Regions from separate parts of the Streptomyces mirabilis genome, predicted to be linked through region 3. Evidence: riboswitches for the same ligand, from Rfam matches in the RefSeq annotation. Region 3 holds a riboswitch; each other region holds the start of a gene.

What was found. Region 3 has a riboswitch for cyclic di-AMP ahead of SMIR_RS19700 (M23 family metallopeptidase). Riboswitches for the same ligand answer to the same signal wherever they lie in the genome.
Region 1: another riboswitch for cyclic di-AMP. It lies ahead of SMIR_RS34020 (C40 family peptidase); the one in region 3 lies ahead of SMIR_RS19700 (M23 family metallopeptidase).
Region 2: another riboswitch for cyclic di-AMP. It lies ahead of SMIR_RS08090 (M23 family metallopeptidase); the one in region 3 lies ahead of SMIR_RS19700 (M23 family metallopeptidase).
Region 4: another riboswitch for cyclic di-AMP. It lies ahead of SMIR_RS14030 (C40 family peptidase); the one in region 3 lies ahead of SMIR_RS19700 (M23 family metallopeptidase).

What each region holds. Positions count from the first base shown of each region.
Region 1 is NZ_CP074102.1:7,675,806-7,683,334, forward strand. It holds gene bioA (adenosylmethionine--8-amino-7-oxononanoate transaminase) at 1-565, opposite strand, end outside; gene bioB (biotin synthase BioB) at 558-1,763, opposite strand; gene bioF (8-amino-7-oxononanoate synthase) at 1,950-3,110, shown strand; gene SMIR_RS33995 (DUF397 domain-containing protein) at 3,067-3,291, opposite strand; gene SMIR_RS34000 (helix-turn-helix domain-containing protein) at 3,304-4,161, opposite strand; gene SMIR_RS34005 (ATP-binding protein) at 4,374-4,832, shown strand; gene SMIR_RS44990 (hypothetical protein) at 4,841-5,080, opposite strand; gene SMIR_RS34015 (DUF6328 family protein) at 5,077-5,598, opposite strand; gene SMIR_RS34020 (C40 family peptidase) at 5,690-6,163, opposite strand; cyclic di-AMP (ydaO/yuaA leader) riboswitch at 6,167-6,321, opposite strand; gene SMIR_RS34025 (hypothetical protein) at 6,699-7,004, opposite strand; gene SMIR_RS34030 (ATP-dependent Clp protease proteolytic subunit) at 7,012-7,529, opposite strand, start outside.
Region 2 is NZ_CP074102.1:1,818,786-1,826,314, forward strand. It holds gene SMIR_RS08075 (bifunctional acetate--CoA ligase family protein/GNAT family N-acetyltransferase) at 1-803, opposite strand, end outside; gene SMIR_RS08080 (HPr family phosphocarrier protein) at 983-1,264, shown strand; gene SMIR_RS08085 (GntR family transcriptional regulator) at 1,448-2,143, opposite strand; gene SMIR_RS08090 (M23 family metallopeptidase) at 2,404-3,168, opposite strand; cyclic di-AMP (ydaO/yuaA leader) riboswitch at 3,181-3,341, opposite strand; gene SMIR_RS08095 (M16 family metallopeptidase) at 3,640-5,028, opposite strand; gene SMIR_RS08100 (M16 family metallopeptidase) at 5,025-6,365, opposite strand; gene SMIR_RS08105 (DNA gyrase/topoisomerase IV subunit A) at 6,645-7,529, shown strand, end outside.
Region 3 is NZ_CP074102.1:4,439,186-4,446,714, forward strand. It holds gene SMIR_RS19675 (MarR family winged helix-turn-helix transcriptional regulator) at 1-251, opposite strand, end outside; gene SMIR_RS19680 (dihydrofolate reductase family protein) at 324-1,466, shown strand; tRNA gene SMIR_RS19685 (tRNA-Met) at 1,540-1,613, shown strand; gene SMIR_RS19690 (hypothetical protein) at 1,780-1,971, shown strand; gene SMIR_RS19695 (PP2C family protein-serine/threonine phosphatase) at 2,166-3,263, shown strand; cyclic di-AMP (ydaO/yuaA leader) riboswitch at 3,520-3,677, shown strand; gene SMIR_RS19700 (M23 family metallopeptidase) at 3,689-4,726, shown strand; gene SMIR_RS19705 (aldo/keto reductase) at 4,785-5,729, shown strand; gene SMIR_RS19710 (PrsW family intramembrane metalloprotease) at 5,733-7,130, opposite strand; gene trmB (tRNA (guanosine(46)-N7)-methyltransferase TrmB) at 7,198-7,529, opposite strand, start outside.
Region 4 is NZ_CP074102.1:3,207,383-3,214,911, forward strand. It holds gene pcrA (DNA helicase PcrA) at 1-1,954, opposite strand, end outside; cyclic di-AMP (ydaO/yuaA leader) riboswitch at 2,270-2,442, shown strand; gene SMIR_RS14030 (C40 family peptidase) at 2,450-3,619, shown strand; gene SMIR_RS14035 (tellurite resistance/C4-dicarboxylate transporter family protein) at 3,715-4,689, shown strand; gene SMIR_RS14040 (hypothetical protein) at 4,769-5,122, opposite strand; gene SMIR_RS14045 (C40 family peptidase) at 5,534-6,616, shown strand; gene SMIR_RS14050 (hypothetical protein) at 6,754-7,386, shown strand; gene SMIR_RS14055 (LuxR C-terminal-related transcriptional regulator) at 7,447-7,529, opposite strand, start outside.

The sequences.
Region 1 (7,529 bases), 3.2 Mb from region 3:
CGTCGGCGAACACCTGGCGCTGGAGCACGCCCTGCCACAGCTCGTGCATCCCGCCCTCGGGGTCGCACACCGACATCGGCTGCCAGGTGTCCCCGTGGTAGCCGCCGCGCCAGGTCAGCAGCCGCTGCTTGCCCGGCCGGCCGAGCGAGCGCCAGTGCTGGAGGCACATCTTGACGGCGACCTCGACCGACACCGAGCCGGAGTCGGCGAGGAAGACGTGCTCCAGGCCCTCGGGCGTGATGTCGACCAGGCGCTTCGCCAGCCGTACGGCGGGCTCGTGCGTGAGCCCGCCGAACATGACATGGCTCATGCGCTCCAGCTGGTCGCGCGCCGCGTCGTTGAGGACCGGGTGGTTGTAGCCGTGGATGGCCGACCACCAGGACGACATGCCGTCGACCAGTTCGCCCGAGCCGTCCGCCAGTCGCAGGCGTACCCCGCTCGCCGACTCCACGACGAGCGGCTCCTGGCGGCCGGGCATGGGGCCGTACGGATGCCAGACGTGCCGTCGGTCCAGCTCAAGCAGTTCCCGCACCGGCAGCGTGGACGGCTCGGACAGGTCAGGCATTGGGGGCGAGGTCCGTTCCGGCACCACGGCGGCGTACGGCGACGAGATCCGTACGCGCTTCGGCGGGCTGCTCCTGCTCGGCCTGCACCTGCACGGAACCGCAGACGCCGCCACCCTCGTGCGAGCCGCACCCGGCGTCCGCGTGCGAGCCGCACCCGGCCTCGGCGTGGGCACCGCAGCCTCCGCCCGCCGTCACGCGGTGCTCCGGCAGGGTCACCTCGCCCGCGCCCTCCACCTCGAAGCCGGCGTCCGCGATCATCTCCAGGTCGGCCCTGCCCGCCTGGCCCTCGCTGGTGAGGTAGTCGCCGAGGAAGATCGAGTTGGCCAGGTTCAGGGCGAGCGGCTGCATCGTCCGGAGGTGGACCTCGCGGCCGCCCGCGATGCGGACCTCCACGTCCGGGCAGACGAAACGGACCATGGCCAGGATGCGCAGGCACCGCTGCGGGGTGAGGTTCCACTCCTTGGCGAGCGGGGTGCCCTCGAAGGGGATCAGGAAGTTCACCGGAACGGAGTCAGGGTCGAGCTCGCGCAGCGAGTAGACGACGTCGACGAGGTCCTCGTCCGACTCACCCATGCCCGCGATCAGACCCGAGCAGGCCGACAGACCGGCCGCGTGCGCCTTGTGGACCGTGTCCACCCGGTCGGCGTACGTGTGCGTGGTCGTGATGTCCCCGTACGTCCCCTCGGACGTGTTCAGGTTGTGGTTGTAGGCGTCCGCGCCCGCCTCGCGCAGCCGCTCGGCCTGGCCGTCGGAGAGCAGGCCGAGGCAGGCGCACACCTCGACGTTCTCGTTCTGGTCCTTGATCGCCTTGATGGTGTCGGAGACCCGGTCCACGTCACGGTCCGTCGGACCGCGGCCGCTGGCCACCAGGCAGACCCGCTTGGCGCCCCCGGCAAGCCCGGCCGCCGCGGCCTGCGAGGCCTGGTCGGGCTTGAGCCAGGTGTACTTGAGGATGTCGGCCTTGGAACCGAGGCGCTGCGAGCAGTACGAGCAGTCCTCGGGGCACAGACCGGACTTCAGATTGACCAGATAGTTGAGTTTCACTCGACGGCCGAACCAGTGCCGGCGGACTTTTCCGGCCGCGGCCACCACGTCGAGCACGTCGTCGTCGGACGTGGCCAGCACGGCCAGCGCCTCGTCACGGGTCGGCAGCTCGCGCCGAAGCCCCTTGTCCACCAGCGTGTTCAGCAGGTCCATGAGATCCGATCCTGACGTATGCGAGCCGCTGCGGCCAAGGAGAGTTTGCACAACAGAGACGGTTCGACGTGTGGGTATTGCCACATCATGGGCGCCGCGTCGTCCCGCTAGGGTCTGTGCACTGCCTACAAAACGACCACCTTCATGACCCCCTCACGACCACTCCCAGGGCCCGGAGGCACCAGCATGGCCGGATCGCCGTTCGCGTGGATCGACGAGCAGGCGTACCAGCGTCGCCAGGCCGGACTCGTCCGTACCCTGCGCCCCCGCGCCGCCGACTCACCCCTTCTCGATCTGGCGAGCAACGACTACCTCGGGCTGGCCCGCCACCCCGAGATCACGGAGGCCGCCGCGGCGGCCGCCCGCCGCTGGGGCGCCGGCGCGACCGGCTCGCGGCTCGTCTCCGGCACGACCGAACTTCACGGCGAACTCGAACGCGAGCTTGCCGACTTCTGCGGCTTCGAGTCCGCGCTCGTCCTCTCCTCCGGCTACGCGGCCAACCTCGCCGCCGTGACCACGCTCGCGCCGCACGGCTCGCTGGTCGTCTCGGACGCGGGCAACCACGCCTCCCTCATCGACGGCTGCCGGCTCGCCCGGGGTGCGACCCAGGTCGTGGCGCACGCCGACCCCGAAGCCGTGCGCAAGGCGCTGGGCACGCACGAGGGTCCCGCCGTCGCCGTGTCCGACACGGTCTTCTCGGTGGACGGCGACGCGGCCCCGCTGGCCGCACTCGCCACCGCCTGCCGCGAGCACGGCGCGGCGCTGCTCGTCGACGACGCGCACGGGCTGGGCGTCCTGGGCGACGGCGGCCGGGGCGCCCCGCAGGCCGCGGGGCTCGCGGGTGCCCCGGACGTGGTCGTGACCGCCACGCTCTCCAAGTCGTTCGGCAGCCAGGGCGGCGCCGTCCTGGGTCCCGCCGCGGTCATCGACCACCTGGTCAACGCGGCGCGCACCTTCATCTTCGACACCGGTCTCGCGCCCGCGGCGGCGGGCGCGGCCCTCGCGGCGCTCAGGCTGCTGCGCCGTGAGCCGGAGCGCGCCGCCCGGGCCCGTGAGGTGGCGACGGCGCTGCACACCCGGCTGACCGCCGAGGGCCTGGAAGCCGTACGACCGGACGCCGCCGTGGTCTCCGTGCGCGCGCCGTCCCCCGAACAGGCCCTGCGGTGGGCCGCCGACTGCCGCGAGGCGGGACTCGCCGTCGGCTGCTTCCGCCCCCCGTCCGTGCCGGACGGCATCTCACGGCTGCGGCTGACCGCTCGCGCGGACCTCACCGACGCGCAGATCGAGCACGCCGTCGGCGTGATCAGCTCAGTCCGGCGACAAAGCCCTCCCAACTGGCGGGAGTGAACAGCAGGGCGGGGCCCGCCTTGTTCTTGGAATCGCGCACCGCGACCAGTCCGGCCCAGGGTCCTGGGCCGGGTCGGGCCGTCTCGACGCAGTTGTTCATTCCCGTACTGCGGCTGCTGCGCAGCCATCGCACGTGGCGGAGTGAAGTACTGGAACGTACGTACCGAGGCAGTGCAGTCATGGGGGTGCCTCCTTACGCGCCGTCACCTATCCCGGCGATGTAGTCCAACGAGTCCTCGGGTGAAAGGGCGTGGAACTGAAGGGCGTTGAAGGCCTCGGTGTAGGCCTGAAGGTCTTCTTTCCGTTCGAGATAGAGGCTACTCGTCAAGTGGTCGAGAACAACCACATCCAGATCAGTTGTGTTCGGAAATGAGAAGATAACGAAAGGCCCGGTGACGCCGATATGGGCTCCCGCGGCGAACGGCAGTACCTGAAGCCGCACTTGAGGCAGGGTTGCCGCCTCCCGCAGTCGCTCCAGTTGCCGAGCCATCACCTCCGGGCCGCCGACCTCGCGTTTTAACACGGCCTCGTCCAGGACCGCGGTCAGTTCCAGCGGGGGATTCGAACGCAGGACGTCCTGCCGGGCGAGGCGCACCTCGACGAGTGCGTCGAGCTTGTCGTCCTCCAGGCCGCCGACGGCGACCCGGGTCACCTCCCGCGCGTACTCGGGTGTTTGGAGCAGTCCGGGTACCACCGAGGTCTCCAGCGTGCGCATCCCGCTGGCCTGGGACTCCAGACTGATGAAGTCGCGGTACGCGGGCGGCAGGACCCCGCGGTAGGCGTGCCACCAGTGGTGGCGTCCATTGCCCTCGGAGCCCGCGAGGCCGACCAGGAGCTCCCGTAACTCGGGCTCCGTGACGGCGTAGGCGTCCAACAGGCGCTCCACGTCGGCCGGTTTCACCCCACTGATACCGGTCTCGATGCGGCTCACCTTCGACTGGTGCCAGCCGACGAGACGGGCCGCCTCACCACTGGTGAGGCCCACACCGGCGCGCAGCGCGCGCAGTTCGGCACCGAGCTTGCGGCGGCGCACCGCGGGACCGTGCTGCATGGCCGTACTCCTTACTCCTTCCGGGCCGCCCAAATACGCTCCGCCGTCGCAGAGTTCACCGCATCGAGCGACAGATATATGCATATCTCGGTGGATCGCACCCGTGACCGGCCCCGTGATGGCAGTCTGGCGCGAAGCACCAGTCCGGGACCGTACTCGAACCATCCGCTCCGTGTCGGACTCCGGTCCCGTGGGAAAAGGACGACGTCGCCATGGCAGATCACCAGGAAGCATCCGTCACTCTGCCGAGCGATCCCGCCTCGGTCTCCGCGGCCCGGAATTTCGTCGCCGATGTGCTGGCCGAATGGGGCCTGCCGTGCGACGCGGAAGTCGCGGACACCGTACGCCTGATCGTGTCAGAACTAGCCACCAACGCCGTCCAGCACACTTTCGGCCAGTCGCCCACCTTCACCGTGGACGTCAGGCTCGACCGAGACGAACACCTGCGGATCGGCGTCACCGACAGCCATCCGCGCTTTCCGAAACGTCTGCCTGCCGCCGTCCAGCAGGACAACGGGCGCGGCATGGTGATCATCCGCTGGCTGACCGCCGAGTGCGGCGGCAGACTCGTCGTCCGGCCCACCCGCGAGGGCGGCAAGACGGTTGCCATCGACCTGCCCTGGACGGTGCCGGCCCAGCCGGTGACGGCCGGCGGCCCACAAGAGCCCTGAGGAGCGGCTCAGTTGTCGTGTCTGCGCTGCCCGGCGCGTTCGAAGGCGCCGCGCAGCAGGGCCCGGAAGGCCCGGCCCGCCGTCTGGAAGGTGCCGAGCGGCAGGGTGCCGCCCGCGAGGCCCGCGAGTTCATGCCGGGCCTGCTCCAGTGCGTCGAGGGTCCGGCGCGCCCGGACCACGAGCCGCTCACCCGCGTCCGCCGGCCGTGCGGGCCGTGCCCTGGAGGCGGTCACGGGGAGCGCGCTCACGGTTCTCGGTCCGGTGCTTCTTTCGGAGCCGTTGCCGCGCTGACGACCGTACGTTGCACCACGCGGGGCAGGACGCCCCACAGTGCCACGCAGACGAGCAGGGTGCCCGCGCCCGAGGCGATCCCGGCGGCGCGTCCCAGTGCCACGTCCACGACGAGCAGCACCGATCCCGTCAGCGCCAGCATGAGCACGCCCATCCCGATCGTGGCCAGGACGGAGGAGACCCGCACGATGGTCGGCTTCGCGCCCTGCCGGAACAGCGACCTGTGCAGTGCGGCCGGCGCCGTGAAGAGCGCGGCGGCCACCACGGCCAGCAGGAGCGTGGTGACGTACGTGGCGCGCTGCACCGTGTCGAGGGACGGGAAGCGCGGGGTGAACGCCAGCGTCAGCAGGAACGCGAAGAGGATCTGCACACCGGTCTGCGTGACGCGCAGCTCCTGGAGCAGCTCGCCGAAGTTGCGATCGGCACGCTCGAGGGGCGTCTCGTTCCGTTCCTCGGGGGGAGGTCGTTCAGCCATGATGAACGAGTAACCGGTCCGTCCACTTTTCACGCCCCGGGGGGGGTGGGACCCCGAGGGGGTGCCGGCCGGCGGCACCCCCTCGGGCAGGTCAGCTGACCCGGCCGTACCAGACGCTCTTCGTCCAGATCTTCTGCAGCTTCACGACCTCCCCGGTCTTCGGGGAGTGCCAGATCTTTCCCTTCCCGGCGTAGATGCCGACGTGGTACACGTTCCGGCCCGAGTGGAAGAACACCAGGTCTCCGGCCTTGCGGTGGGACGCGGAGATGTGGTGTGTCTTGTTGTACTGCGCCGCGGCCGTACGAGGCAGCGTCTTGCCCGCCTTCTTGTACGAGTAGAGCGTGAGCCCGGAGCAGTCGAAGCGGCGTGGCCCGGCGGCACCGTACTGGTACGGGGAGCCCTTCTTGGAAGCCGCGACCTGAAGTGCCTTCGTCGCCAAGGTGGCCGCTTCGGCGTCGGATGCGACGCCAGGAACCACAAGGCTGCCGCCCACGGCGGCGAGAGTGAGCGCCGAGGCCGTACCGGCCCGGGTCCACATCGACGGGACACGATTGAGCGCAGTCATGCGCAACCCTTCGTCAGCCGCCTGTGAAGGATGACCTGTCGGATTCGGGCTGGCGAAGTAGCCCGGCCGCTTGCGCGGCTTCACCCCAAGGACCGCCCGGATCTCTCCGGCGACCCGTCTTGCTGGGTCCTCCACTCCTGCCGATGCACTTCTGTCGACCGGTCATCCGGGCAGCGGCAGGACTCGGCGTCCGCCCGGACCGCCCCGCCGCTGTGGCGGGGGCTTGTCGTCGGAAGGGATCTTCACGCATGGCAGTCGGAAAATCCGAGCGGAATCGGCGATTTGTGGGGTTACTCACCACTCACCCGTTCGGGTGGACGACCCTCTGTTCGGGCGATGTTGGGGACACCTACGACGCTCGTACCTGCACCGGAGCGTCTCATTCCGCCTTTCCGCTACGCGCGTTGCGCAACTTTTCGGGTTCCTCGAAGGGACCTGTGACTACTCCATCAGGGGGTACTCCATCTGGTCCGTTTGAACCCCAGGCCGGACGCCTCGTCGACTCGGCGCGCACGGCGGCCCGGGTGTGGATGTGTCAATTGTCGGCGTCGGGCGGCAGAGTGACGCGGGCCGCCCGTCGCTCGCCGTCGAGGACGCGCAGGGCCTGTGCCAGCGTCGGCGCGTGCACCTCGCTCTCGCCGCGCTGGTGCATCAGCGCGAGGGCGTCCCGCAGCTCGCCGGCCTTGGCGACCAACGCCTGGGCGGCGCGCAGCCCGCGGTAGGTGTCTCCGGGCCTGGCCGGGTTGATGCGGCCGAGCAGGTCGACCACGTCGAGGTAACGGTCGATCAACTCGGCCTCGGCTCGCGTCAGCGCGGGCAGCGGGGGCAGTTCGGGCACCATCGGCGGATCACCTCGCGTCGGGTGTGGCGTTCCTCGCACCGGGCGCGGTGCGCGAGGTCTTGCGGCTGGGGATGATCCCGTCCACCAGTCCGTACGCCAACGCGGCCTGTGCGTCCAGGATCTTGTCCCGCTCGATGTCGGCGGCGACCTGTTCAGGACTCTGCCCCGTGTGCCGTACGAGCATGTCCTCCAGCAGCCTCCGAGTGCGCATCAACTCCTCGGCCTGGAGGGCCAGATCGCTCGCCTGTCCCTGTACCGGCTCGGCAAGTGACGGCTGGTGGATCAGCACCCGGGCCCCCGGCAGCGCGAACCGCTTGCCCGGCGCGCCGCCGGCCAGCAGCACGGCGGCGGCCGACGCGGCCTGCCCCAGGCAGGTGGTCTCCACGTCGCAGCTGACGAACTGCATCGTGTCGTAGATCGCCGTCATCGCGCTGAACGAGCCCCCGGGAGAGTTGATGTACAGCGCGATGTCCTGGTCCGGCGCCAGGTATTCGAGGTGCATGAACTGCGCCATCACGTCGTTCG
Region 2 (7,529 bases), 2.6 Mb from region 3:
ATGTCACGGACGGAGCGGTGGGCCGGGACGCCGTCGAGCTCCTTCTCCTGGAGTGCCTTGTTCACGGCGTACAGGCGCCCGGTGAACCCGGCCTCGCGCAGGTTGTCGAGGACGCTGCGTCCCACCCCGCCGGGGGCGCGGCCCGCTCCGATGACGGCGACCGAGCCGGGCGCGAGCAGTCGCTGCACGGACCGCGCCTCGGCGCGCTGCTCCCGCGCGCGCTGCACGGCGAGCGAGCGGTCGGTGGGTTCGAGGTCGAACTCCAGGCGTACGACGCCGTCCTCGAAGTGCCGCTTCTGCTGGTATCCGGCGTCCGTGAACACCTTGATCATCTTGGTGTTGGCGGGCAGCACCTCGGCGGCGAAACGGCGGATGTCCCGCTCCCTGGCGACGGCCGCGATGTGCTCCAGGAGGGCCGAGGCAACGCCGCGGCCCTGGTGGGCGTCCTGCACGAGGAAGGCGACCTCGGCCTCGTCGGCGGGCGCGGAGGCGGCCCGACCATCGGCATTAATACGGTCATAGCGTACGGTGGCGATGAACTCGCCGCCGACCGTGGCCGCGAGCCCCACCCTGTCCACAAAGTCGTGGTGCGTGAAGCGGTGGACATCCTTGGCGGACAGGCGCGGGTAGGGCGCGAAGAAGCGGTAGTACTTCGACTCGTCCGATACCTGCTCGTAGAAGCTCACCAGCCGCTCGGCGTCGTCGACGGTGATGGGCCTGATGCGGGCGGTGCCGCCGTCGCGCAGCACCACGTCGGCCTCCCAGTGGGAGGGGTACTCGTGCCGGTCCGACGAGGTCTGCATGGGCCCCAGAGTACGGCTCGCGTCCGACAACGGCGCGAGGCAGGCTAGGGGCACCGAAGTCGGATCCAGGCCGGGATCCGACGCGGAGTCCGGGACAGGAACAGCACCCTGCCCCGGGCTCGCTTCACGTTGTGGAACACTGGTCTAGACAACCCTGAACACCTGAAGGGCAGCATCACATGGCTGAGCGCCGCGTCAACGTCGGCTGGGCCGAGGGCCTCCACGCCCGTCCCGCCTCCATCTTCGTCCGGGCGGCCACGGCCTCCGGTATCCCCGTGACGATCGCCAAGGCGGAGGGCAACCCCGTCAACGCGGCCTCCATGCTAGCGGTCCTCGGCCTGGGCGCCCAGGGCGGCGAGGAGATCGTCCTCGCCTCGGACGCCGAGGGTGCGGACGCCGCGCTCGACCGGCTGGCGAAGCTGGTGGCGGAGGGTCTCGAGGAGCTCCCCGAGACCGTCTGAGAAAGAGCCCCCGAGCGGGGTTCCTCAATTGATGGCGGGAGTGGTCTTCGCACCAAAAGACCCCGCCCCGCACACATTCGAAGGGCTCGCCTGAAAACATCGGGCGGGCCCTTCGCTTTTCCCAATTACGGGCAGCAGAAATAATCCCCCGCGAATTACCTCTCTTTGTATACGGTGCCGGTGTTAATGACGCACGCCCGTCATGTTTACGGGATGTTGCGAAGTCCTCACACGCTCCGGCCGATCTCCCCCGCCGGGAAAACGCAGCCGGTGCGCGACCGTCGCGCGCTCGGTGTGCAGCGCCGTGACGGCCCGCGCCCGCTCACTGTCGCCGCGCGCCACCGCGTCCACGATCCCGCCGTGCTCCGCCCAGGACTCCGCCGGATTGGCCGGCGCCTCGACCGCGTACATCCAGGCGATCTTGTGCCGCAGCTGGGCCAGCGTGGAGGTCAGCGCGGGGCTCCCGGAGGCCTGCGCGAGGGTCTCGTGGAACCAGCCGCCGAGCGAGCGCAGATCCTCGCTGTTCCCCCTCCTGGCCCGCTCCTGCCCCAGCCTGACCAGGCCTCGAAGCACCTTGAGGTGGGCCTCGGTGCGCCGCTGCGCGGCCCTCGCGGCGCCCAGCGGCTCCAGGAGCATGCGCATCTCCAGCAGGTCCGCGGCCTCCTGCTCGGTGGGCTCGGCGACGCACGCGCCCGCGTGCCGACGGGTGACGACGAAGCCCTCGGCCTCCAGCGTGCGCAGGGCCTCGCGCACGGGGACCCGCGAGACGCCGTAGCGGCGCGCGAGCAGTTCCTCGGTGAGCCGGCTGCCGCGCTCGTAGACACCCGCGACGATGTCGTCACGGATCGCCGTGCATACCGAGTGCGCGGGAATGCGCATGACCGGACCTCCGCCTTAATCCCCGCGAAACGCGGTCGATTGACGCTTGTTCAGCGACTCTATTGCAGAGAGCCGGAATTTCCGATGGCGGGCCGGAATCCATGGATATTTTTTGGACAGACAGTCGTTCGAAACGACGAAGCCCCGGCTGAGGGGAGCCGGGGCTTCGGAAGTGTTGACGCCGGTCGTCGGTCGTTCACGGTGCGCGAGCGGCCGAGGATCACGCCGTCCGAACGGCAGAGGATCACGCCGTGCGAGCGTCAGACGTTCACGCCGTGCGAGCGGAGGTAGGCGACCGGGTCCATGTCGGAGCCGTACTCCGCCGTCGTGCGGGCCTCGAAGTGGAGGTGCGGCCCGGTGGTGTTCCCGGTGGAGCCGGAGAGGCCGATCTGCTGGCCCGGGGTGACCGTCTGCCCCACGGAGACGCCGATGGACGACAGGTGGCCGTACATCGTGTAGGTGCCGTCGTGCATCTTCAGGACGATCTGGTTGCCGTAGGCACCACCCCAGCCGGCCGTGACGACCGTGCCGGAGCCGACCGCGTGGACCGAGGTCCCGGAGGCGGCGTGGAAGTCGACGCCGGTGTGGCTGCCGGAGGACCAGAGGCTGCCGCCGGTCTTGTAGCCGGTGGAGATGTACGAGCCCGTGATCGGCAGGACGAAGGTGTTGAGGCGCTTGCGCTCGGCGGCGCGGGCGGCACGCTCCTTGGCCTCGCGCTCCTTCTTCGCCTCCTCGGCGGCCTTCTTGCGCGCGGCCTCTTCGGCCTTCTTGCGCGCGGCTGCCTCGTCGGCGGCGCGCTGCTGGGCGGCGGCCTGCGCGTCGATCTGGGCGGCGACCCTGTCGCCGAGGGTGACGGCCTGGGTCAGCCCGGACTGCTCGACGGAGGCGTCCGCGGCGAGCGCCGGGGCGGCCAGGGTTCCGATGACACCGGTGGTGGTGAGCGCGGCGACGCCGACGGCGTTCGTGGTGGAGCGCTTCACGCGGCTCGGACGGCGGTGTTTCCCGGGGCCACAGGTGAACGCCATGTAGGGGCTGATCCTTTCCTTCCCTCTCGCCTACCGGGTTAGCTGACGGGTTCGGAGCAGGAAGGTCTCCTACGGACCCCCTCCAGGGAGGGCGTCCGATTCACCCCAGGGACTACGTATGGGTCCCCGGCTCCCCTGGCTCGCGCCGTACGGGGACTCGGCGATGACTGTCCGGTGCCGCGGGCGCGGCGCACTGCCTGACGAACAGCCGCCCCGACGCTAGACGGGGCGTCTTTCAATCAACAAACGGATCACGGTTTTTGTAGTGCATGCCACAGGGCAGACGGGCAACCTCCCTACCAATACGGACATCTTGGGGATGAAGTCCAAGCGAAATCCGAGCGGAAATCCGAGCAAAAAGGGGCCCGGGCGACTCTTCAGTCACCCGGGCCCTACGGAGTCACGCTCTTCCGCTCCGCGTGCGGCTCGGCGTCCAGCCGGCTTCTACTGGGCCGCTGCTCCGCTGAACCCCTACTCCGCCGAAACGACGGTCACTTCACCGATTCCGAGGGCCTTGACGGGCTCCTGGATGTGCGCGGCGTCGCCGACAAGGACGGTCACCAGACGGTCCACCGGGAAGGCGCTCACGGCGGCCGCGGTGGCCTCCACCGTGCCGGTCGCGGCGAGCTGCTGGTACAGCGTCGCCTGATAGTCGTCCGGCAGGTACTGCTCGACCTGGTCCGCGAGCGTGCCCGCGACGGCCGCCGCGGTCTCGAACTTGAGGGGCGCCACCCCCACCAGGTTCTGTACGGCGATGTCGCGCTCGGCGTCCGTCAGGCCCTCGGCGGCGAGGGTGCGCAGCACCTTCCAGAGGTCGTCGAGCGCCGGGCCGGTGTTCGGGGTGTCCACGGAGCCGCTGATGGCGAGCATCGCGATACCGGTTCCGTCCGGGGCGGCACGCAGGACCTGGCCGAACGCCCGCACACCGTAGGTGTAGCCCTTTTCCTCGCGCAGGACGCGGTCCAGGCGCGAGGTGAGGGTGCCGCCGAGGCAGTACGTACCGAGCACCTGGGCGGGCCACACACGGTCGTGCCGGTCGGCGCCGACGCGGCCGATGAGCAGCTGCGTCTGGACCGCGCCGGGGCGGTCCACGATGATCACACGGCCGGTGTCGTCGGCGGTCACCGGCGGCACGGGGCGCGGCTCGGCGGACGAGCCGGTCCAGTCGCCGAGCGTCTCGGCGAGCAGCGCGTCGAGGTCGACGCCCGTCAGGTCGCCGACGATCACGGCGGCGGCCGTGGCGGGACGTACGTGCTTGTCGAAGAAGGCGCGTACGGCCGCCGAGTCGATCTTCTGGACGGTCTCCTCGGTGCCCTGGCGCGGGCGCGACATGCGCGAGGTCGCCGGGAACAGCTCCTTGGAGAGCTCCTTGGCGGCACGCCGTGCCGGGTTGGCCGTCTCGTGCGGGATCTCGTCGAGCCGGTTGCGCACCAGCCGCTCGACCTCGCTGTCCGCGAACGCCGGTGCCCGCAGGGCGTCGGCGAGCAGCCCGAGCGCCTTGGGCAGGCGCGAGACGGGCACTTCGAGCGACAGCCGCACGCCGGGGTGGTCGGCGTGCGCGTCCAGGGTGGCGCCGCAGCGCTCCAGCTCGGAGGCGAACTCCTCGGCGGAAAGCTTGTCGGTGCCCTCGGAGAAGGCGCGCGCCATGATCGTGGCGACGCCGTCGAGGCCCGCGGGCTCGGCCTCCAGCGGCGCGGCGAGCAGCACCTCGACGGCGACGACCTGCTGGCCGGGGCGGTGGCAGCGCAGCACGGTCAGGCCGTTGTCCAGCGTGCCGCGCTCGGGCGCCGGGAAGGCCCAGGGCTTGGGCTGACCCGCCTGGGGCTGCGGGTGGAAGTCCATGGTGGCGAGCTCGGTCACTTCGCCGCCTCCTCGTCCTCTTCGGTGGTGTCGGCAGCGACCGGCTCGTACACGAGCACCGCGCGGTTGTCGGGGCGCAGGCGGGACTTGGCGACCTCCTGGACCTCCGCGGCCGTGATGTCCAGGACGCGCTGTACGGCCGTCAGGGCGAGCTGCGGGTCGCCGAACAGGACGGCGTACCGGCACAGTTCGTCGGCGCGGCCCGCGACCGTACCGAGCCGGTCCAGCCACTCGCGCTCCAACTGGGCCTGGGCGCGCTCCATCTCCTCGTCCGTGGGGCCCTCCTCGGCGAACCGGGCGAGCTCCTCGTCGACGGCGGACTCGATCACCGGGACCTCGACGTCACCGGACGTCTTCACGTCCAGCCAGCCCAGGGAGGGCGCTCCGGCGAGCCGCAGCAGGCCGAACCCGGCCGCGACGGCGGTGCGGTCGCGGCGTACGAGCCGGTTGTAGAGCCGGGACGACTCGCCGCCGCCGAGGATGGTGAGCGCCACGTCGGCCGCGTCGGCCGCGCGCGTGCCGTCCTCCGGGAGCCGGTAGGCGGCCATCAGGGCGCGCGCCGGGACCTCCTCCTCGACGACCTCGCGCAGCTGCTCGCCGATGACCTCGGGCAGCGAGCCGTCGCGCGGAGCGGGCTTGCCGTCGTGCCCGGGGATGGAGCCGAAGTACTTCTCGATCCAGGCGAGCGTCTGCTCCGGGTCGATGTCCCCGACCACGGAGAGCACCGCGTTGTTCGGCGCGTAGTAGGTGCGGAAGAAGGCGCGGGCGTCCTCCAGGGTCGCCGCGTCCAGGTCCGCCATCGACCCGATCGGGGTGTGGTGGTACGGGTGGCCCTCGGGGTAGGCGAGCCCGGTCAGCTTCTCGAAGGCGGTGCCGTAGGGCACGTTGTCGTACCGCTGGCGGCGCTCGTTCTTGACGACGTCCCGCTGGTTCTCCATGGACTCGTCGTCGAGCGCGGCCAGCAGCGAGCCCATGCGGTCGGCCTCCAGCCAGAGGGCGAGCTCCAGCTGGTGGGCGGGCATCGTCTCGAAGTAGTTGGTGCGCTCGAAGCTGGTCGTTCCGTTGAGGGAGCCGCCCGCGCCCTGCACCAGTTCGAAATGGCCGTTGCCCTTCACCTGGCCGGAGCCCTGGAACATCAGGTGCTCGAAAAGGTGAGCAAGGCCGGTACGGCCCTTGACCTCGTGCCGTGAGCCGACGTCGTACCAGAGGCACACCGCCGCGACCGGGGTCAGGTGGTCCTTGGAGAGCACCACGCGCAGGCCGTTGGCCAGGCGGTGCTCGGTCGCTGTCAGGCCGCCGGAGCCTGCCTCAGCTGTGGCCGTGTGACCCATGGGCATGTACGTCCCTTCGATCGCGGAAACTGCAGAATTCCTGCCGGTCCTGCCACTGTATGCAAGCGCGCCGACAGGTGGCGAAGTTCCCGCACCTCGTACGCCGAGAGCGAGAATTCCTGAGGTGGGAGGCCGGACTTCCGTTCACCGTGAGCGATCGGAACGGGGCGCCGTGGAGCCTCTACGGACGGGTCGCGGTCCGCGTTGTCAGTGCGGCGGTCCACAATGGTGCGCGTCAGAACCCGTTCATGCCCCGGCAGAGACTGTGAAGGAGCCGCAGCAGCGATGGCCCGCCGCAGCACGAAGACCCCGCCGCCCGAAGACTCGTACGAGGAGAAGATCCTCGACATCGACGTCGTGGACGAGATGCAGGGCTCCTTCCTCGAATACGCGTACTCGGTCATCTATTCGCGAGCCCTGCCGGATGCCCGTGACGGCCTCAAGCCCGTGCACCGCCGCATCGTGTACCAGATGAACGAGATGGGGCTGCGCCCCGACCGCGGCTATGTGAAGTGCGCCCGTGTCGTCGGCGAGGTCATGGGTAAGCTCCACCCGCACGGCGACGCGTCGATCTACGACGCGCTGGTGCGGCTGGCCCAGCCCTTCTCCATGCGCCTGCCGCTGGTCGACGGCCACGGCAACTTCGGCTCGCTCGGCAACGACGACCCGCCGGCCGCCATGCGTTACACCGAGTGCCGGATGGCCGACGCCACGTCACTGATGACCGAGTCCATCGACGAGGACACGGTCGATTTCGCGCCGAACTACGACGGTCAGGAGCAGGAGCCCGACGTCCTCCCGGCGGCGTACCCGAACCTGCTGGTCAACGGCTCGTCCGGGATCGCCGTCGGTATGGCGACGAACATGCCGCCGCACAACCTCGGCGAGGTCATCGCGGCCGCCCGTCACCTGATCCGCTATCCGGGCGCCGACCTGGACACGCTGATGAAGTACGTACCGGGTCCCGATCTGCCCACGGGCGGCCGGATCGTCGGCCTGACCGGGATCAGGGACGCCTACGAGTCGGGCCGCGGCACCTTCAAGATCCGCGCCACGGTGTCGGTGGAGGACGTCACAGCGCGCCGTAAGGGCCTCGTCGTCACCGAACTGCCCTTCACCGTCGGCCCGGAGAAGGTGATCACCAAGATCAAGGACCTGGTCAACGCCAAG
Region 3 (7,529 bases):
CCGTCGTTCGCCAGCCGGGTGACGCCGTACGTCAGCCGACTGCGGGTGATCTTCAGGATCTCGGCGAGGTCGGTCATCCGCAGCCGCCGGTCCGGTGCCTCGGACAGCATGGCCAGGATGGAGTAGTAAAGGTGGGGCATGCCGGTCTCGGCCTGGAGTTGCCGGTCGATCGTGTCCTCCAGGAGCGAGGTGGCGGCGTTGTACGCGCGCCAGGCGCGCTGCTCGGCGGGGGAGAGCCAGCGGGTCGTCATGCCGCCAGTCTAGGTATTGTTTAAAACTTGAACCACTAGGAGCCCTGCGCTCGGAGCTGGAGAGTGCGCCCCATGCCCCACCCCTATGTCCTGTTGTCCGCCGCCGTCTCCCTCGACGGCTTCCTGGACGACACCGGCCCCGACCGCCTGCTGCTCTCGGGCCCGGCCGACTTCGACCGGGTCGACGAGGTGCGGGCGTCCAGCGACGCGATCCTGATCGGCGCCGGCACCATCCGCGCGGACAACCCCCGGCTGCTGGTCAACTCCGCCGAGCGCCGGGCGGCGCGGATCGCCGCAGGACGCCCGGAGTACCCGCTGAAGGTCACCGTCAGCGGCTCCGGCGACCTCGACCCGGACGCCCAGTTCTGGCACACGGGCGGCGAGAAGGTCGTCTACACGACGGACAAGGGTGCCGGACGCGCCACCGACGCCCTGCGCGGACTGGACGTCGCCGTGGTCCCGACCGGCGCCGAATTGGACTGGCGCGTCGTGCTCGAACACCTCCACGACGTACGCGGGGTGCGGCGGCTCATGGTCGAGGGCGGGGGGCGCGTGCACACCCAGCTGATGGCGCAGGGGCTGGCGGACGAGCTGCAGCTCGCCGTCGCGCCGCTCTTCGTGGGGGAGCCGGACGCGCCACGGCTGTTCGGACCCGGGGGATATCCGCCGGGCCGGATGCTGCTGGTGGAGACACGGCCGGTCGGGGACGTCGTCCTCGTCCGCTACGTCCCCACCGCACCCGGGGCGGGCGCTCTCGCCTCCGCCGCGGACCGGCACTGGCTGGGCGTCGCCTGCGAGCTGGCGGCGCTGTGCCCGCCCTCGGAGACGGCGTTCAGTGTGGGGGCGGTGGTGGTGGCGGCCGACGGCACCGAGCTGGCGCGCGGGCACTCGCGGGAGGGCGACGACCCCGTCGTGCACGCCGAGGAGGCGGCGCTCGCGAAGATCGATGCCGCGGATCCGCGGCTGCGCTCCGCCACCGTGTACAGCAGCCTGGAACCCTGCGCGCGGAGGGCGTCCCGGCCCGCGCCCTGTGCGCGGCTGATCCTCGACGCGGGTGTACGGCGGGTGGTCACCGCGTGGCGCGAGCCCGACACGTTCGTGACGGGGGCCGACGGGAACGGTCTGCTCGTGGCCGCGGGGGCGGATGTCGTCGTACTGCCGGAGTTCGAGGAGCAGGCCGTGGCGCCCAATCGGCACCTTCTCGCGGCCGGGTAGGGGCGGCCTCGCGGGCGTCCGCGAAAAGCCTGGTGAATCGGGCCCCGCGGATGGCGTACACTAATTTCAACGACGCGGGGTGGAGCAGCTCGGTAGCTCGCTGGGCTCATAACCCAGAGGTCGCAGGTTCAAATCCTGTCCCCGCTACTGAAGGCCAAGGGCCGGAACTCGGAAACGAGTTCCGGCCCTTGGTTTTTCCCGTCTGCCGTCCCAGATTTCTTGCCGTCCGGGTTTCCTCCCGCCCGGCTTTCCCGTTTGCCGTCCCGCCCCGGTTTTCCCTGCCGACCCGACTTTCTGTAGTCTTCCGCTCACTATGAGTCGTCCTCGGTGGCTGGTCCGGTGCGCGCCGGCGTTCGCGCTGCTGCTCGCCGCGTGCGCGCTGTTCTTCGGGGTCTGCCACGGCGGTCATGGCTTCGTGCCGGACGGCGGGACCGTCGTCGCCCCGGCCGGGCACCACCACGGGCACGGCGGAGCGGGCGGCGTCCGGTGGTCGGGCTCGGACTGACGCATCCCCCGGTCGGCCCCTCACCACTCGCCCCCCGCCCCCGCGCCGGGAAGCCTGGACGGGTGGGGCAGCAGCAAGGAGGCGTGCAGCGGGCCGAGGAGCCGAACGACGAGCCGAACGACTGGCCGTACGACCGGTCCGGTGGGCGATTGCCCGGGGACCCCGTGCCTGATCCGGGGCTGGGGGACGAGCCGATGCCCCGCCCGGCCGAGGCGGACCTGAGCCGGATCTCCTGCGCGCGAAACCTCGTCCGGGTGCTGCCCGCGCTGCTCATCCTGGTCGGCGCGTTCTACGACTACTTCACCCCGATGGCCTTCACCGCGGGCCCCCTCTTCACGGCCGCGCCGCTCGTGGCCGCCCCGCTCTTCTCGCTGCGCGGCACCGTGCTCACCGGCATCGCGGCGCTCGTCTCGGTGCTCACGATCCACATCCGGCTCGGCATCGTCTCCAAGGTGGACGCGCTCACGGAGGTCGCCACCGTGGCGACCGTCGGCGTGCTGGCCGTGCTCATCAACATCCTCGTCCGTCGCACCGACGAACGACTCGCCTCGGCCCACCGGATCGCCGAGGCGGCCCAGCGTGCCGTCCTGCCGGAACCCGACCGGCGGATCGGCGGCCTCGACGTCGCGGCGCGCTACGAGGCCGCGCAGGCGGGCGCGTTCATCGGCGGCGACCTGTACGCGGTGCAGGACTCCCCGCACGGCGTACGGCTGGCGGTGGGCGACGTACGCGGGAAGGGCATGGAAGCGGTGGCCGCCGTCGCGGTGCTCATCGGGGCGTTCCGGGAGGCGGCCGAGCAGGAGGCCACGCCGGAGGCGGTCGCGCAGCGGCTGGAGCGGGCGCTGGCCCGCGAGGGCATCCGGCGCAAGGGCCTCGACGCCTTCGAGGGGTTCACCACCGCCGTCCTCGCGGAGATCACGCACGAGGGCGGCCTCGTACGGTTCGTCAACCGCGGCCACCCGCCGCCGCTGCTCCTGCACGCGGACGGAACGCTGGTCACGCTCGCAGCCGCGCACCCCGCACTGCCGCTCGGCATGGGTGAGTTGGGCAGCTGGCCGGACCGTGCGCAGGAGGCGGAGTTCCCGCACGGGGCCACGCTCCTCTTCCACACGGACGGACTGTCCGAGGCCCGCGACGCGCAGGGGCGCTTCTACGATCCGGCCGCGCGCCTGGCCGGACGGACCTTCCCCGGCCCCGACGTCCTGCTGGCCACCCTTTCGGAGGAGGTCCGGCGGCACACGGGCGGAGCACTGACCGACGACATGGCACTGCTCGCCGTACGGCGGCCGTAGTCACGGGAAGGGGCGTTCTTGATCGTTGTCACGAGGGGTGATCGGCCGATGCCCCTCCGCATAACAACTGACGCACTGTCACATAACCGCCGGGTAGAAGGGTGCGGCCAACTCGCCCGATTTCCGCCGCTCATGGTCGGTAAGTCCTGGCCAAAAGTGGTTAATGATCAGTACGAACAGCTTGGAATCCGGTACCCGTGTCTATTAACGTTCGATAACGCAGCGCGGTCGTCCCAGCCGTCACAAGAGTCGGCTCCGTGCGCACGCGCCGAATCCCGCAAGGGAACCGGGGAACCACCAACTTGGGGTGAATCGAGCGTCTTTCACGGTGGAGACACCGTGGGTTGACGCGCGTAGGAGACCTTCCTGCTCCGAACCCGTCAGCTAACCCGGTAGGCGAGAAGGAAGGAAAGGAGCACGCCCACGTGGCGTCCAACCGGCCCGCCCAGCCCACTTCGTTCCCGCCGAACGAGACCCAGACTTTTGGCTACGCCTACGGCAAGGACGAGGGCCCCTGGGAGGAGTGGAACCCGACCGAGGATTCGCTCCGTCCCCTCCGCGGCCGGCACCGCGTCTCCAAGCAGCGCGGCGGGGGACTCGCCCGCAGCTCCACGGTCCTGGGCGTCGGCGTCATCGCCGCCGTCGGCGCGGGCGGCATGGCCACCGCGGCGCCCGGCAAGCCGCCGGTGTCCATCTCGCTGCCCGATCTCTCCTCGGTCACCCAGTCCGCCAAGGCGCTGATATCCGACGGCGGTTCCAGCACGCCGAAGGGCTCCGCCACCCCGCTCACCAGCGCCGGTGTGACCAGCGCCGACGCCGCGCAGGGCAACAAGGACGCGGGCGAGGCACTGCGCGCCCGCATCATCCTGCAGGCCGAGTCGCAGCAGGACCAGGTCGACAAGGCGGCCCAGGCCGCAGCCGAGTCCGCCGCGGCGAAGAAGGCGGTCGCGCTGGCCGCCAAGCAGAAGGACGACGCCGAGGCCAAGGTCGCCGCCGCCAAGAAGAAGGCGGACGAGGACGCCAAGCAGAAGGCCGAGGCCGCGCGCCTCGCCGAGCTCGCCAAGAGCTACTCGCTGCCCACCTCCTCGTACACCCTGACCTCCCGCTTCGGTGACGCCGGTTCCATGTGGTCCTCCGGGTACCACACCGGCCTCGACTTCGCGGCCCCCACCGGCACGCTGATCAAGGCCATCCACAGCGGCACGATCACGGAGGCGGGCTGGGCCGGCTCGTACGGCTACCGCACCATCCTCACCCTCGACGACGGCACGGAGCTGTGGTTCTGCCACCAGTCGTCCATCAGCGTCAGCGTGGGGCAGAAGGTGGCCACCGGCGACGTCATCGGGCGCGTGGGCGCGACCGGCAACGTGACCGGGCCGCATCTGCACCTGGAGGTTCACCCGGGCGGCGGCAGCGCGATCGACCCGATGGCGTGGCTGCAGAGCAAGGGCATCAACCCCTGATCGTTCCCGGGGGCCGTGTGCGGAATACGGCAGTCCGGTACGGCTGCTGAAATAAAGCATGACTTCTCTCCGCAAGCTCGGCTCCTCCGACCTCGAGGTCTTCCCGCTCTCCCTCGGCGGCAACGTCTTCGGCTGGACAGCCGACGAGGCGCAGTCCTTCGCCGTGCTCGACGCGTACACGGCCGGGGGCGGCAACTTCGTCGACACCGCCGACGGCTACTCCGCGTGGATCGCCGGCCACACGGGCGGTGAGTCGGAGACGATCATCGGCAAGTGGTTCGCCGCGCGCGGCAACCGCTCCGACGTGGTCCTCGCCACCAAGGTCAGCACCCACCCCGAGTACAAGGGCCTGTCCGCGACGAACATCAGGGCCGCCGCCGACGCCTCGCTGCGCCGCCTCGGCACGGACTACATCGACCTCTACTACACCCACTTCGACGACACCTCGGTGCCGGTCGAGGAGATCATCGGCGCGCTGGACGAACTGGTGCGGGCCGGCAAGGTCCGGGAGATCGCCGCCTCCAACATCTCCGCCGAGCGGCTCGCGGAGTCCGTGGAGTTCTCCGACCGCGAGGGCCTCGCGCGATACGTCGCCCTCCAGCCCCACTACAACCTCGTCTCGCGCGACACCTACGAGGGCCCGCTCCAGGAGGTCGCCTCCCGGACCGGCCTGGCCGCCGTCCCGTACTTCGCGCTCGCGTCCGGCTTCCTCACCGGCAAGTACCGCCCGGGTACGACCGTCGACTCCGCGCGGGCCGAGGGCGCAGGCAAGCACCTCGACACCGAGCGCGGCATCCGCGTCCTGGCCGCTCTCGACGAGGTCGCCGGGGCCCATGACGCCGAGGTCGCCACGGTCGCCCTCGCCTGGCTCGCCGCCCGGCCGACGGTCGCGGCGCCCATCGCCTCCGCCCGGACGGTCGAGCAGTTGCCGGCCCTGCTGGCGGTCGCCGACCTGACCCTGACGGACGCGGAGGTGGCCAGGCTGACGGAAGCGTCCGCCTGAGGTCTACGACTGGTAGGGGTTGTACGCGGGGTACGGCGTCGCCGGGGCGGGATACGGCGTCGTCGCACCGGTGGGGTACGGGGGCGCGCCGGCGGGGTTCGCCTGGCCGGGCACCGGCGCGTAGCCGTACCCGGGCCACGGCGGCGGTACCTGAGGCGGCACGGGTAGGGCCGGGGCCGCCGTGTGGGCCGCGTACGCGAGGGAGGGGCGGGCGACCTCCCGGCGGCGCCACAGCTCGTGCAGCAACTCCCGCTCCCGTACGACGAAGTCGGCGTTGGCGCGGCCACTGCGCCCCCGGTGCCGCAGAAACGCCAGCGAGGTCGCGTAGGCCTCGTACTGCGCGACCGAGCGCGCCGCCGCCTTGCCGAAGTGGTGGGCGGCGTACTCGCGGGCCAGCCGCCGCGCCCGCATCGAGCCGAGCACGTACGGCTCGGGCGGGGTGAGCCACCCGGCCGCCGCGTACGCCGGAAGTTCGGTCCGTACGGTCTTCAGCTCCCGCTGCCGCGTCCAGATGACGAGGAAGGTGAGCAGGCCGAACGCGGGCACCATGAACGCCCCGTACACCGCGTAGAAGCCGTACTCCCCGAAGTTCGACGAGCCGTTCCACGTGGAGTGCATGCCCATCGCGAGCAGCAGTCCGGTCAGGGGCAGCAGGACGCGGCGCACGTGCTGGCGCTCGGCGGACAGGGCCGCGATGCCGAAGCCGATGCCGGTGAGCACGGTGAACAGGGGGTGCGCGAAGGGCGACATCACGACGCGGACGAAGAAGGTGGCGGCGGTGACGGAGGCCAGGCCGCGGTCACCGTTGAGCTGGTCCGTGCCGAAGGCGGTGCCGAGATAGAGGATGTTCTCGGTGAAGGCGAAGCCGGTGGCGGTGACTCCGGCTATGACGACCCCGTCGACGATCCCCGTGAAGTCCCGGCGGCGGAAGAGGAACACCAGGAGCACGGCGGCGGCTTTCGCGGACTCCTCCACGATCGGCGCTATGACGGTCGCGCCGAGGGTGTCGGCGCTGGTCGGGTCGGCGGTGGCGGTCGCTATCCATTTGGTCGCGAAACTGTTGGCGACGATCGCTATCAGCGCCGCCGCGCAGGCGCCCCACGCGAAGGCGAAGAGCAGGTTGCGCCAGGGGCCGGGCTCCACCCGGTCCAGCCAGCGGAACGCGGCGACGAGGAGCGGCACGGGCAGCACGGCGAGGCCGAGCCCGACCAGGAAACCCTCGGTGCCGGTCTGTTGGCGGACCAGGGCCAGGATGACGAGGCCGGAGAGCGCGAGCAGGGTGATCAGCGCGCCGTAGCGCACCCACTTCCGCTGCCACCAGTGCGCGTGCCGCAGCGCACCGTCGGCCGGCCCACCGGTGGGACCGCCGGGAGACGTCGGGTACGGGGGGAAGGTGGCCACGGCATTGACCCTAACGAGGGAGGGGCGCTGCCCGCGACGGCGCCTGGTGGTGTTCGTCCGCGGGTCTTCAGTCGCCGGATGTGTCCTGGTCTCGGTGCTGTACGCGCCGGAACAGGAGGTCGTTCACCACATGACCCTTCTCCAGTCCCTGACCCTCGAAACGGGTCAGCGGCCGGAAGTCCGGACGAGGCGCGTAACCGCCGTCCGGCTGGGTGTTCTCGAAGTCCGGGTGTGCGCTCAGCACTTCCAGCATCTGCTCGGCATACGGCTCCCAGTCGGTCGCGCAGTGCACGAGGGCGCCGGGCCTGAGGCGGGTCGCGGCGAGGCTGAGGAACTCCGGCTGGATCAGCCGCCGCTTGTGGTGCCGCTTCTTGGGCCATGGATCGGGAAAGAACACGC
Region 4 (7,529 bases), 1.2 Mb from region 3:
GGTCGGAGTCGGCGACGAGCGCGACCCGCTCCAGGAACGCGGAGAGCCCACCGGACGCCGTACCAGCACCCGCAGCCGCACCGGCGCCGACATCCGCCGTACCCGCAGTCGCCCCCGTGCCTTCGCCTTCGCCCTCGCCGGTCTCCTGCTCGAACTCCAGGGCCACGGCTGCGAGCTCCTGAAGGTTCTCGATCCGGGTCTCGTCCTGCGGGTCGGTCGAGGCCTGCAGCTCGGCGAGGTAGCCGGTGCGCTCGAGCACCGCCTCCAGGACGGTCGCCGGACCCGCGCCGGACTCGACGATCGTGCGGAGGTCCTCCATGAGCGTGTTGAACCGCTTCACGGCGTTCGTCGACCGCGCCGCCATCCCGTACGCCTCGTCGACACGGCGCAGCGCCTGCGAGAAGCTGATCTTCTCGCGCTGCGAGAGCGCGTCGATCATGGCCTCGGCGCGCTCGCCGATCCCGCGCTTGGGAACGTTCAGAATGCGGCGCATCGGGACCGAGTCCTCGGGGTTGGCCAGGACCCTCAGGTACGCGAGGACGTCCCGGACCTCCTTGCGCTCGTAGAAGCGGACGCCGCCGACGACCTTGTAGGGCAGGCCGACGCGGATGAAGATCTCTTCGAAGACACGGGACTGGGCGTTCGTCCGGTAGAAGACGGCGACGTCGCCCGCCCTGGCCTCGCCCGCGTCGGTGAGACGGTCTATCTCGTCGGCGACGAACTGGGCCTCGTCGTGCTCGGTGTCGGCGACATAGCCGGTGATGTTCGAACCGGCGCCCGCGTTGGTCCACAGGTTCTTGGGGCGGCGGGACTCATTGCGCTCGATGACCGCGTTGGCGGCGGACAGGATCGTCTGGGTGGAGCGGTAGTTCTGCTCCAGCAGGATCGTCGTCGCGTCCGGGTAGTCCTCCTCGAACTGGAGGATGTTGCGGATGGTCGCGCCGCGGAAGGCGTAGATCGACTGGTCGGCGTCGCCCACGACGCACAGCTCGGCGGGCCCGAGCTCGCCCTCGGCGGGCGGCGCGTCCTCGGGCCGGTCACCGGCGGCCGGGCCGACGAGCTCCCTGACCAGGGCGTACTGCGCGTGGTTCGTGTCCTGGTACTCGTCGACCAGGACGTGGCGGAAGCGGCGCCGGTAGTGCTCGGCGACGTCCGGGAAGGCGCGCAGCAGGTTGACCGTGGTCATGATCAGGTCGTCGAAGTCGAGCGCGTTGGCCTCGCGCAGCCGCGACTGGTACATCGCGTAGGCCTGGGCGAGGGTCTTCTCGAAGCCGTCGGCGGCCTGGGCGGCGAAGTCCTCCTCGTCGATCAGCTCGTTCTTCAGGTTCGAGATCTTGGCGCTGAAGGACTTGGGCGGGAAGCGCTTGGGATCGAGATCCAGGTCACGGCAGACGAGCGCCATCAGCCGCTTGCTGTCGGCGGCGTCATAGATCGAGAACGAGGAGGTGAAGCCGAGCTTCTTGCTCTCGCGGCGCAGGATCCGCACACACGCGCTGTGGAAGGTCATCACCCACATCGCGTTCGCGCGCGGGCCGACGAGCTGCTCGACACGCTCCTTCATCTCGCCCGCGGCCTTGTTCGTGAAGGTGATCGCGAGGATCTGGCCGGGGTGGACATGACGCTCGCCCAGCAGATGGGCGATGCGGTGGGTGAGCACCCGGGTCTTGCCGGAGCCCGCGCCGGCCACGATGAGCAGCGGGGAGCCGGAGTGCACCACGGCCGCGCGCTGGTTCTCGTTCAACCCGTCCAGCAGGGCCGCCGGGTCCACGGCGGGGCGGGGCGCGCCGTCGCGGTAGTAGGCGTCCCGGCTCGCGGGCACGTCGAAGCGGCCGCCGAACAGGTCGTCCGGAAGCGGCTCCGGCGCCCCGTCCTCGGGCGGCGGCGGGGGCTCTTCCTCGTGGGCCCCGGAAGGCTGGAGGTCCGCCAGAAAGCTGTCATCAAAGAGGCTGCTCATCGCTCTCCGAGTCTAGGCGGCCCCACTGACAACCCGCGGCCACCCTGGAAACCCGACCGGTTTTTCCGCGATCGCGCATGATCTCTTTCCGTGACCGCGCCTGATTCCTTTCCGCCACTCTTTCCGCCGCGGACGCCGTCACCGTTCAGGATCGTTTCATTACGGTCAGCCACAGTCGGTCCCGATCAATGGCCTCCAGGATCAAGGTCACGAAAATGTATCGGGCATATCGCACATCAAACTTCACAGAACACTTATGAGTTGGCTAGCGTGCCGGGCAGGCCGCTCGACCCAACCGGCGAACACCGCCGGGCCGTGCGGCCTCCGCCGAGTCCGGTGCGCCCACGCGGCAGCCGGAGCCGGGGACCCAACCGACCTTGGGGTGAATCGGTCCAACTGTCCGCTGGGACAAGGACCGTAGGGCAAACCTTCCGGAATCACCCGCCCGAACCCGACAGCTAACTCGGTAGGCGGATGACGGAAGGAGTCGCCACCTTGGCGTCGCATCGCAAGTGGAGTCCTACGGGTACACGCATAGCGGGTATACGGACCCCCGCCCTCGCCACGGCGGCCCTCACCTCCGTGGCCCTGCTCTCCCAGACGGCGAACGCCGCGCCCTCGGCCGATCCCAAGCCGAGCGTCGAAGAGGTCGAGAAGAAGGTCGACGACCTCTACCACCAGGCCGAGGCGGCGACCGAGAAGTACAACGCGACGAGGGAGAAGACCGCGCAGCAGCGCAAGCGCGTCGACTCCCTCCTCGACGACGTGGCCCAGCGCACCGAGAAGCTCAACACCGCGCGCGAGGAGCTGGGTTCGTTCGCCGCGGCGCAGTACCGCACCGGTGCCTCCGCCCCCGACACCGCGACCCTCCTGCTGGCCGACAATCCACAGGACTACTTCGACCAGACCCAGCTGATGGACCGGCTGACCAGCCGCCAGAAGGTGGCCGTCGACGACTACATCACCGAGCAGGCCGCCACCACCAAGAAGCGCGCGGAGGCCTCCCAGAGCCTGCAGACGCTCACCACGACGCAAAGTGCGCTGAAGACGTCCAAGGCCGACGTGCAGCGCAAGCTCGCCGAGGCGCGCGACCTGCTCTCGAAGCTGACCGCCGAGGAGAAGGCGCGGCTCGCGGCGATCGAGAAGAAGAAGCAGGAAGCGGCCGACCGCAAGGCGGCGGAACTGGCGCAGCAGCAGGCCGCGGCGGAGAAGAAGGCCCAGGAGGCGGCCGCCCAGCAGCAGACGACCTCCGGGACCACCGGCACCTCGGGCACCTCGGGGAGTTCGGCCACCGACTCCTCGTACACCGCCAAGGCCGACAAGGCCCTCGCCTTCGCCCGCACCCAGATCGGCAAGCCGTACGTCTGGGGCGCGACCGGGCCCGGCTCCTACGACTGCTCCGGCCTCACCCAGGCCGCCTGGAAGGCCGCCGGCGTCGATCTCCCGCGTACCACCTGGGACCAGGTCAACGTGGGCACGACGGTCCCGCTCGCCGATATCAAGCCCGGTGACCTCGTCTTCTTCTACGACGACATCAGCCACGTCGGCCTCTACATCGGCAACGGCATGATGATCCACGCCCCCAAGCCGGGCGCGTACGTCCGCGAGGAGTCGATCTTCTACGGCGGTGAGTCAATCATCCACAGCGTGGTGCGTCCGGCCTAACGCCCCGGCGCCCGGCACGCGCGCGTGGGGCTCATCGGACTCCACGCGCGCGTGGCCCGCCGCCAACCCGCTCGAAGGTCCTTAGCATCGGGCCCATGTCAGCCATCTCCCCGCCCGGCCCCCGGTGGACCGGCCTGCGCACCTGGTGGGCGCAGAGTCCGCCGGGCGCCGGAGCCGCGATCCTGGCCACCGGCATCATCTCGATCGGGCTGGAGCAGACCGGCTACGAGATCCTGTCCCGGATCGTGCTGGCCCTGGCGGCCGTCGGCTGGCTCGGGCTCGCCGCGGCCTTCGTCGTACGGCTGCTGCGGGAACGGGAGCGGTGGCTGGCGGAGGCCGCTGCGCCGGGCGCGCTCACCGCGGTCGCGGCGACCACCGTGCTCGGCACGCGGCTGGTCACGCTGGGGTGGGAGGTGCCGGCCGAGGCCCTGCTCGCCCTGTCGGCGGTGCTCTGGCCCGGGCTGCTCTTCCTGGTCGTACGGCAATGGCGGCCCCGTATGCCCGGAGCGGTGTTCCTCGGCTGTGTGGCCACGCAGGGGCTCGCGGTGCTCGGCGCGACGCTCGCCCCCGCGACGCACACGGACTGGCTCGCGCACACCGCGCTGGTGCTGTTCTGGCTGGGGCTCCTGCTCTACGCGCTGGCGATGTTCTACTTCGACTACCGCGAGGTCGCCACGGGCGCCGGGGACCAGTGGGTCGCGGCCGGCGCGCTCGCCATCTCGGCGCTGGCGGGGTCGAAGCTGATCCTCGCGTACCAGGCGAACATCTACCTGTGGAACAACGACGACAACGGCGTGCTGCGCTGGGTGACCGAGGCGCTGCTCGTGCTCGTCCTCGGCTCGTACTGCGTGCTGGCCGTGGCGGAGGCCCGGTGGCCCCGCCCGCGCTACGACGTGCTGCGCTGGGCGACCGTGTTCCCGCTGGGGATGACGGCGGTGGCGGCGCTGTCGGTCGCGGCCGCCATCGGCGTCGGCTGGCTCAGGGGGCTCGGGCAGGTACTGCTGTGGATCTCGGTCGCGGCGTGGCTGGCGGTGGTGGTCGTAGCGGTCAGGCGTCCTCAGGAGCCGTAGGCGTCGGGCGTCCGCACGAGCCGTAGCCGTCAGATGTCCGGAAGCGCCGTAGCCGTCCGTGGGGGCCTTCGGGGGGCCGTCAGGTCCAGAGCACCGCGATGAAGATGTTCGCGGTCGTGAGCAGCCCTACGAGCCCGAACAGGCCCTTGTCCACCTTCTCGTCGTCCCGCTTCACATAGACGAGCCCGAGGATCACGATCAGCAGGGCGAGCTTCACGCCGATCTTGATGGTGTTGACCGAGTGGTCGTCGGCCTGGTTGAGGCCGACGAGGGCGACGCCCGTGACCAGCATGGTCAGCGCGCCGTACAGCATGGCGGGGACGAACCGGGCGGTGCCCTGGCCCATCGCCTTCATCTGGGTGAGGAAACCGCCGAGGAGCGAGGCGATGCCGATGATGTGCAGGCCGACGAAGAGATGGATGAGTACGTCCATGGAGCCGGAGCCTAATCGGCGGCCCTCACCCCTCTTGTCACCGGCCCACCCCCTGTAGACCACTACCACCCGGGAACCACCGATTGTCCCGGAACCGCCCCATCGGTCATCACACCGCGTGAAGTCGACGGCGCCGGGCCGGGATCACGGTCACATGCGGTCACCCCGCGATCCAGTGGCGCCACTTCCGTACATGACGTTACCGGGACATCACTCTCAGGTTTAGCGTCCTCCACCAGGTGGCCGGCTCCCCACCGCCGCCCGGGCCAGGGGCGGCAGCCGGACACCACCGCCGAGAAAGGTCCGGCGGCGGCCCGCTCCCCCTGTGTGGGGCCGCCGCCGGACGTGTCCCCGCTGACCGCGCTCGTCCCCGGCGGTCGTACGCAAGTCCCGGGAAGGATGTGGGCCCTCGTGGCAGCGCACCGAAAGCCCAGACAGCGCTCGCTCGGTGGAAACACGGCCCGCACAGCCGCGACCATCGCCCTCGCGGGAGCGGCCACGGCGACGGGCTTCGACGGGACGGGGCACGCGGACCCGCAGCTGTCGCCGGCACAGGTGAAGGCCAAGGTGGACAAGTTGTACGAGGAGGCGGAGGTCGCCACCCAGAAGTACGACGGCGCGAAGGACAAGGCAGACAAGGCCGAGCAGCGGCTGAACGCGCTGCGTGACGAGGCGGCGCGCAGGGAGGACCGGCTCAACACGGCTCGGGACGCGCTGGGTTCGATCGCCGCCGCGCAGTACCGCAGCGGAGGCCTGGACCCCGCGCTGCAACTCGCGCTCTCCGACAACCCCGACCAGTACCTGGAAGGGGCCGCGTTCGCCGAGCGGGCCGGCAGCCGACAGGCGGAGGCCGTGGCCCGGGTGCGCAAGCAGCTGCGGGAGATCGAGCAGCTGCGCGGGGCCGCGCATGTCGAGCTGGCCTCACTCAAGTCGCGTCAGGCGGAGCTGAAGCGGGCCAAGAAGACGATCACCGGGAAGCTGAACACGGCGCGGCAACTGCTGTCGCGGCTCACCGACGAGCAGCGCGCGCAGCTCGGGGACCTGGGAGCGGCCGGGGGTACGGGAAGCGCCGGGCAGCGCGCCTCGCGCTCCGCCGCGCGGGACCTCGGCCCGGTGTCGTCGCCCGGCTCCGTCGCGGCGCCCAACTCCCGTGCGGCGGAGGCCGTCGCGTATGCCTACGGGAAGCTCGGCAGCCCCTACGTCTGGGGCGCCACCGGGCCCGACGCCTTCGACTGCTCGGGCCTGGCCCAGGCCGCGTACCGCGCCGCGGGCATCTCGCTGCCGCGCACGACGTACGCGCAGATCAACGCCGGACGCCGGGTCTCGCGGTCCGAACTCCTCCCCGGTGACCTGGTGTTCTTCTACTCGGGAATCAGCCATGTGGGCATCTACGTGGGCAACGGCCAGATGATCCACGCCCCGAACCCGTCGGCGCCCGTGCGGCTGGCGCCGGTCGACGAGATGCCGTTCGCGGGAGCCACCCGAGTGGCGTGAAAGACGCGGGGGCGACCGCGGTGTGGTGCGGACGGAGAAGTGGATCACGGTAGCGTCGGCGCGGACTCTGTTTCCGTCGTCATCGCTCCGTCGTCCCACCGTCGTTCCGTCGACGCTCCGTCGTCCGAGAGGTTCTGATGCCCGGCTCTCTGCTGCCGCCTCCGCCGCCGCCCGCGCACATCAGGACCTGGCCGGACCGGGCCGCGCTGCTGGCCGACCGGGGGCGGGCGCTGGAGGAGCTGCGCCGGCGGAGCCTGGGGGTGCACCGGGTGCTGCTGCTCTGGCTGCTGGCGCTCGCGGCGATCGTCGGCTGGGCGCTGCTGGTGCTGCCGCTGCGACAACTCGAGCAGCGCGACCCCACCGGTTTCGTCCTGGGCCCGCTCTTCGCCCTGCTGGGCCTGGCCGCGCTCGCCCCGACCGTCGTCGCCGTCGCCCTCTCCGTCCGCCGGGACCACCACATACACCGACTGCTCGACGCCTGGTCCGAGCTGGACCGGCACCCCGCGACCGACTCCCGGCTCCGCTCCCCCGGCCTCAGCCTCTTCTGGCTGCTCTCCTCGCTCGGCGTCTGCGCGATCGGTGCCTGGACGTCCTTCACGGCGGCCGCGCGGGCCGAGCCCGGCCACGCCCTGTACAGCGATGTCGTCCAGGGCATGGGCATCGGCCTGATCCTGTGGCTGACCGGCCTCATCGGCATCGTGAAGGCCGTACGCCACTACCGCTGGGCGCTACGGATACTGGGCCCGGCGCCCGACGCGAAACACCGGTAGGCACCGGGCACCTCCGGCGGGCTCAGTGGACGTGGCCCTGAACCCTCACGACGCGATCGGCTAGACCAGCCGACGCGCCGTGGCCCATCGGGTCAGCTCGTGGCGGTTGGACAGCTGGAGCTTCCTGAGGACCGCCGAGACGT